3 regions of the Paenarthrobacter sp. YJN-5 genome follow, and region 2 is predicted to be linked to each of the others. Evidence: predicted binding sites of a transcription regulator. Region 2 holds the regulator's gene; each other region holds the start of a gene.
The links. The regulator LexA, encoded in region 2, represses DNA repair genes until DNA is damaged. The targets are predictions, from matches to a motif close to TCGAACANNTGTTCGA.
Positions count from the first base shown of each region.

Region 1 (2,261 bases), on a different replicon from region 2:
GGTCAATCGCGATCCTCGGTGCGGGTGAGGCGTTTGCCTGCGCGGCGGGCGCGGCGCCGGAGTGTGGGCTTCTGGTTCCCGGTGTGGCAGTAGACGCAGCCGCCGTTGGCGGACTCGGGACAGTTCTTTCCCGAGTGCGGGCGGGCGCGCTGGTCCCGGTCTGTGCCGCTCATGACCAGCGGCGGGCGATGACCTGCCGGATGCCGTCACCTTCGGCAACGGAGCGCCAGGTGTCGTTGCCGGTGCAGGTCATCAGCTCGAACTCGATGCCCGGCTGGGCGGCCAGCACTCGTTCGGCGTAGCGGAGCGCTCCGTCTTCAGTGGACCAGACGGAAACGGATCCGGTGTCTTCGGAATAGGAGGACAGCAACGCACCCCAGACCTGAGTGGTCTCGACGGTCAGCGGCAGTGCCTGGGGACGGCGGGGGCGGGTCAGGGTCGTAGTCATGGGACTCATGTGTGCGGAAGTCCTTGTTGTGCTCACCGTTACGCGGCGTTGGTCAGCGGGACCCGGGGCTTGCGGGCTGGTCGGGGCGGGATCCGCACGAGGGGGGTCGGAGCTCCGACCCCCTGCTGGGCCGGACCGGACGATTCTGCCAGCGTGTTCCGTGTGGTGCGGTACAGGACGAAGCCCAGCCAGATGAACATGGCGCTGGCAAAGAGCCAGGCGGCGTAGGCATGGAAGAGGTAGGTAAAGAGCATGTCCCAGATGTGTGCGGAAAGGATGGTTCACCTCCACGCGGCCGCGGGACGGCAACAATCAGCGCCCGGTCTTCCAGCTGCACATCAGGGCTGCGGTCCCGCTCGTGCCGTCCCCTGCGGAATCGGTGACGCAGCTGATCCCAAATGAGGCAGGGCCGAAATGCAGATCCAGGCCGGCCGACGGCGTGGACGGCTTCGCTGCCTCTGGAGCTGGCGTAGGTGCGGCCGTCTCGTGGGCGGGCGTCACGTCCAGCGCACGGTCGAAGTCGGTCCCTGGGCTTTGGCAGCCGGTCAGCAGCAGTGCACCGCCCGCGAGGATCAGTGCGGAGGCAGTGCGCGCAAGGAAATGCTTCATGTGAGGCCATGTGTACGGACGGTTCCACACCGCTTCCCGGAGCGTACAATCGAATACACGTTCACATGGGGATAAGTCTGTGGAGAACACGTCTTCGAATGTGGAAAAGGGAGGGTCATGGGTGCCGTCGTCATCGCCGTCCTCGAATACGACCTCGACCCGGCTGGGCCGGCCGGTCCGCTCATCACCGCGGCGGCCGTGCCTGCCGGGTTCCCTAGTCCCGCAGAAGGATACTTCGACGGACGGGTTGACCTAAACAAGCACCTCATTAGGGACGTCACGAGCACCTTCCTTGTCCGTGTGTCCGGGTATTCGATGACAGGAGCCGGCATCTCGAACGGGGACGAGTTGGTCGTGGACCGGTCGCTGACGCCGGCGGACGGGAACGTCGTCGTCGCAGTCCTCGACGGGGAATTGACCATCAAGCGGCTCCGGATCGAACACGGTACAGTCCGGTTGGTAGCCGAGAACCCTGACTACCCGGACATCATCGTGCCGGAGCTGGCCGAGCTGAGCATCTGGGGTGTCGCCACCCGCTGCCTGCACCATGTCTGACCTCGCGACCTCGGAGCGCTTTGCCCTCGTGGACGTGAACTCGATGTACGTCTCGTGTGAGCGCGCGTTCGACCCTAGCCTGGAGGGTAGACCCGCTGTCGTTTTGAGCAATAATGACGGTTGCGTGGTCGCGCGCTCCAACGAAGCGAAGGCTCTCGGCATCGAAAATGGTGACCCCTGGTTCAAGCTGAAGGCGGACCCGAAGTTCGCCAGCGTCCAAGCCCTGTCCAGCAACTACGAGCTGTACGGCGATCTTTCGAGCCGCGTCATGGAGCTGCTGGGACGCTTCAGTTACGCGGTCGAAGTGTATTCGGTCGACGAGGCCTTCCTTAGGCTCCGCGGTACCCCGGAGGAGCTAGTGAAGACTGGGCGCGAAATCAAAGCAGCCGTCGCTAAGCATGTCGGCCTGCCGGTCTGCGTGGGCATCGCACCCACCAAGACCCTGGCAAAATTTTCCAACCGCGTCGCCAAGCAGAACCCTGCCCTCGGCGGCGTCTGCAGCTACGACACCCTGCCGGCCGCGCACCGGGACCACATCATGTCCAGGGTTCCCGTCACGGGCATCTGGGGAATCGCCGGCCGGCTCGGCAAAAGACTTAACGGCATGGGAATCTTCACGATTGCCGACCTGAAGGCGGCGGATCCAGTC
Region 1 covers NZ_CP053545.1:390,012-392,272, forward strand. Annotated here, with positions in the region: gene HMI59_RS23540 (ATP-grasp domain-containing protein) at 1-6, opposite strand, end outside; gene HMI59_RS23545 (hypothetical protein) at 3-173, opposite strand; gene HMI59_RS23550 (hypothetical protein) at 170-448, opposite strand; gene HMI59_RS23555 (hypothetical protein) at 487-702, opposite strand; gene HMI59_RS23560 (hypothetical protein) at 761-1,057, opposite strand; gene HMI59_RS23565 (LexA family transcriptional regulator) at 1,175-1,612, shown strand; gene HMI59_RS23570 (Y-family DNA polymerase) at 1,605-2,261, shown strand, end outside.
Region 1: a site for LexA is predicted at 1,140-1,155, ahead of HMI59_RS23565 (LexA family transcriptional regulator). Genes of this name have one in related genera too.

Region 2 (2,261 bases):
AGGGACGAACAGCTGCTGGCCAGGCTGGATACGGCCTCCGCGGAGATCATTGAGCTCGATAATTTCCGCAATCACGTCACGGGGGTCACGTTCTGGCGCAGCAGCTCCCGCGATTCCCCAGAGGGACTGACCCGGCTGAACGGTCACGCTCACTGCGACAGGAGGCTGAAGCTGCGCCTGGCTGTCCGATGCCTTTGCCGGCGAGTTGAGGAAGCCCGCCAGGCTGAGCAGCGCGGCAACCAGGAGCATTGCGGGAATGCCGAAGAAGACCATCCTGCCGCGCCGCGTCAGCCTGATGCGCGCAGGAGCGGGGGTGGAGCGGAAATCGTGGAACGTAACAGCGGACATGAGCCTGAGCCCTCCTGAAGGATTGCCTGCGCCGGCGGTGAACCGCGCAGGCTTGCCAATTCTCTGTGTGCACTCCGCGCCGGCGTTCGAACATCCTTCGAACACCCGCAACGGTTTATAGAACACATATTCGAACCTTGCTATGACATTTTTAGCACTTATCAACGAATGGTGTCGAGACTCGCTAGAACAAATGTTTGATAAACGCCCGTGCCTGACCTACGTTTGAGTGAAGAAACAGGCACAGATTCAGTGCAACAGGAGGGTCTGACATTTTTGGGCCCGGAATCTTCGGGCATCAACGGACCAGGCCCGGGGCGGAACGGAAGGGCATTGGCGAACATGGCAGCAAAAGCCACAGGAGGCAGGGCATCCCTGCGCAGCCAACAGGCCTCCAAAGCCCCCAAGAGCCTCACCGTCCGGCAGAAGAAAATCCTCGAGACCATCCAGCGGTCGGTCAATGACAACGGGTATCCACCCAGCATGCGCGAGATCGGGGATACCGTAGGCCTCGCCAGCCTCTCCAGCGTTACCCATCAGCTATCCCAGCTTGAGAAGCTTGGTTACCTCCGTCGTGATCCCAAGCGACCGCGTGCCATGGAAGTCCTCATGCCCCTGACGTTGGACAGCGGCGCCAGCATTCCCGGGGTGGAGGCTCCCGGCACACTGCTCAGCAGCGGCGGCTTGGATGTCACCTCGCTGGCAACTGCCAGTGACACCGCCATGGTGCCCCTGGTAGGACGGATCGCGGCCGGCGGCCCGATCCTCGCCGATCAATCCGTCGAGGACGTCGTCCCGCTTCCCCGGCAATTGGTTGGCCACGGCGAACTGTTCATGCTCAAAGTCGCCGGTGACTCGATGATCGATGCCGCGATCTGCGACGGCGACTGGGTGGTGGTCCGCCGTCAGAACGACGCCGTCAACGGCGACATCGTGGCCGCCCTGCTTGATGACGAAGCGACCGTTAAGACCTTCCGCCAGCGGGACGGGCACACCTGGCTACTCCCGCAAAACACCCAGTACGAGCCCATCCTCGGCGATCAGGCCACCATCATGGGCAAGGTCGTTTCGGTGCTGCGCTCCCTCTAAGGGTCCTGCTTCGCCAACCGCCCCAAAGCTCCCTGCACTACCTTGCGGTCCGTCGTCGTCCAGAATGGCGGGAGTGCGGCACGCAGGAAGCCTCCGTACCTTTCCGTGGAGAGCCGGGAGTCGAGAACGGCAACCACGCCTTTGTCCCCTGTCGAGCGGATGAGGCGCCCGGCGCCCTGTGCCAAGCGAATGGCCGCATGCGTTGCTGAGACCGCCATGAATCCGTTACCACCGGACTGTGCCACCGCCCGGGAGCGTGCGGTCATGAGTGGATCGTCCGGCCGCGGGAAGGGGATCCGGTCGATGACAACCAGGCGGCAGGAACCACCCGGAACATCCACTCCCTGCCACAGGGACATCGTGCCGAAGAGACAGGTGTCCGGTTCATCGGAGAATTGCTTCACAAGCGCCGCCATGGTGGATTCGCCCTGGCACAGGATGTCCACATCCAAACGCGACCGCATGGCATCAGCCGCCTCTTCCGCCGCGCGCCGCGAGGAGAAAAGGCACAGCGCTCCCCCACCGGATGCCCGAATGAGGTCTTCGAGTTCGTCCAGGGCTTCCGGCGACGTGCCCCTGCCCGGCTTCGGCAGGTGCTGGGCGACATACAAAACACCCTGCTTGGGGTAGTCGAAGGGGGACCCGACGTCCAGCCCTGTCCAGCTGGGCGCGCCGTCACCCACCAGCCCCAATCCGCCGGCGGCCGGTTCGAAGGCCGAGCCGATGGCAAGCGTAGCGGAGGTCAACACGACTGTGTGATCGGCAAACAGTCCTTCACGGAGACGCCCTGCGACGCTCAGCGGTGCGACGTTGATGAGCGCAGG
Region 2 covers NZ_CP053544.1:2,929,328-2,931,588, forward strand. Annotated here, with positions in the region: gene HMI59_RS13820 (LysM peptidoglycan-binding domain-containing protein) at 1-348, opposite strand, end outside; gene lexA (transcriptional repressor LexA) at 691-1,437, shown strand; gene HMI59_RS13830 (ATP-dependent DNA helicase) at 1,434-2,261, opposite strand, start outside.

Region 3 (2,261 bases), 1.1 Mb from region 2:
TTTCTGTCCCCTGAGCTCCAGGATTGTCCTCTCCATGACGACGGAGAACCGCTTGCGGAGCCATTTGGCATCAGCGTCGCGCAGCTCCCTGGCGGTATGAATGCCGAGCCCGGCAAGGCGTTTGCCACTACGGCCAGCGACGCCCCAGAGGTCCGTGACATGAAGTGAGTCGAGGATCCGGTCAAGCTGCTCTTCCGGAAAGCGCCGGAGGTCGAGCACGCCGTCGAAATCCGGGTTTTTCTTGATGCCGAGGGCAGCGACCTTGGCCAGGGTTTTCGTGGGAGCGATCGCCACACGAACGGGGATGCCGGTGAGCTGAAGGACAGTTCCGCGGATCTCCTGGCCCAGTGGTTCGAGCTCGTCAGGAGTTCCCCGGAGTTTCAGCCAGCTTTCGTCAATCGAATACACCTCCTGCCAGGCACTGAAGCGGCCCAGAATGGTGGCTACCCGGGAGCTTAGCGATCCATACAGCTCATAGTTCGATGATCTGACCGCAACACCTTTGGCCTGGCACCAACCGCGGATCTTGAACCACGGTTTGCCCATGATGTCGGGGTCCAGCGCCTTCACCAACGGGCACGCAGCGACTACGCAGCCGTCATTATTGGACAAGACCAGAGTCGGCCGGTCTCCCAGCGTGGGATCGAACACTCGCTCGGCGTTGGCGTAGAAGGAGACGCAGTCTACGAGAGCGATCTGATCGGGTGCTGGGGTCGGAATAGTCATTGCCACGGCCGGAGACTATCGGCGGGGTCTGACACCGCGCCTGATTTTCGGAGCATGCAGGATCCAGGTGACCACGCCCCACACCGTCATCTCTGTGTGTTCATGGAGGACGATGTCGGAATAGTCGAGGTTCTCCGCCAGGAGAACTGCGCGTCCCCGGATGACGTCCAGCCGTTTGACGGTGTATTCGCCGTCAACGACGGCGATCACGATCTTGCCCGGAACCGGATCGATCCCTCGGTCCACGAGCAGCAGGTCGCCGTCATTGATTCCGGCTCCGGTCATGGAATGGCCGGCTGCACGCCAGATGAATGTACAGGTCGGGTCGCGGACCATGTATTGAATGAGATCAAGGTCACCGGCCCAATATCCCTCTGCCGGGCTGGGGAAGCCGCAGGCAACCGCTTCCGGTGCGAGCGGAAGCATCAGCGGCTCGGTGAGCGCCAAGGGTTCTGGCTGCGAGGCCTGCATGTCCACTTCCTTTTTCGAACATATGTTCGATAGCTCATCGTACGCCCGAGCAGGGATGACGAGCAACGCAGCGTGAGTCCTTGGGTGGTCAACGCAGGAAAAGGCCCTGGTGCGCTTCGTGCGTGCCGGGGCCTCGTTTTTTCGCACGAACGAGAGGTGCGAACCAACGTTCAGCGGCCCCGGCCTTGGGGCCGAGGACCCGGGGCCGCCCTTTGGGGGGGCACGCGATCAGGCACTGACCGGGTGACGCAGATGACTCTACTCCTCCGCTTAATCGCTCCGCAAATATCTATCAGAAGTCATTGCCCAATCATTCGTGACAGGCATTCGAATGAAGTTAGAATGGACTCGTACATCGGTCGAATATGACAGGAGAGGCCAGACATGACCGTCGTCGACGAGCCGAAGGCTGCGCCTCCCGCTGCGAGCGCTGCGACCAGGTCCGGTGGACCGGGCACCGACCAGAACGGCAGCGACCGCAGGGAGCGGGTCTTCACCCGCCTGTCCTCGGACGAGAAGCAGCGGGCGGAGTACTGGGCGCAGCGGCGCGGCTACCCCTCCGCCAACGAGTACTACGCTGAGGCGATCGCCGAGAAGATCCGGCGCGAGAATCTCGACTTCGACATCCCTGATCTGCTCACCGCGCGCATCAACCAGGTCGTCGACGAGCTCAAGGCGCTTTCGACGAACAACGCCAACCTCGAGCGGGTCGTGACCATGGGCTTCGATTCCCTGCTCGGGCTGACCAGGGGCGACAACTATCTGCTGGACGAGGAGAACGGGGAGCTGACGTGAGCCAGGGGCTGAATGAGATCATGCCGTCCACCGACGAGCTGATGGACGTCGACACGTCTTTCCTCGATGCGTACCGGACCGGCGGGAGCGAGGGCCTGAAGCGGGCCTGGGAACGGGCACAGCCGGCGGAGCCGGAGCAGGACACGCCGGAGAAGGATGAGGCCCCGCAGCAGAGCACCAGGGACCTCGACCGGGACACCGGTGCCGGCCAGCGGGGAGGCTCGGGAGCAGGCAGCGCCACTCCCCCGGCCCAGAGCGACGCCGTCGCC
Region 3 covers NZ_CP053544.1:1,850,136-1,852,396, reverse strand. Annotated here, with positions in the region: gene HMI59_RS08790 (Y-family DNA polymerase) at 1-726, opposite strand, end outside; gene HMI59_RS08785 (LexA family transcriptional regulator) at 742-1,197, opposite strand; gene HMI59_RS08780 (hypothetical protein) at 1,582-1,992, shown strand; gene HMI59_RS08775 (hypothetical protein) at 1,989-2,261, shown strand, end outside.
Region 3: a site for LexA is predicted at 1,212-1,227, ahead of HMI59_RS08785 (LexA family transcriptional regulator). Genes of this name have one in related genera too.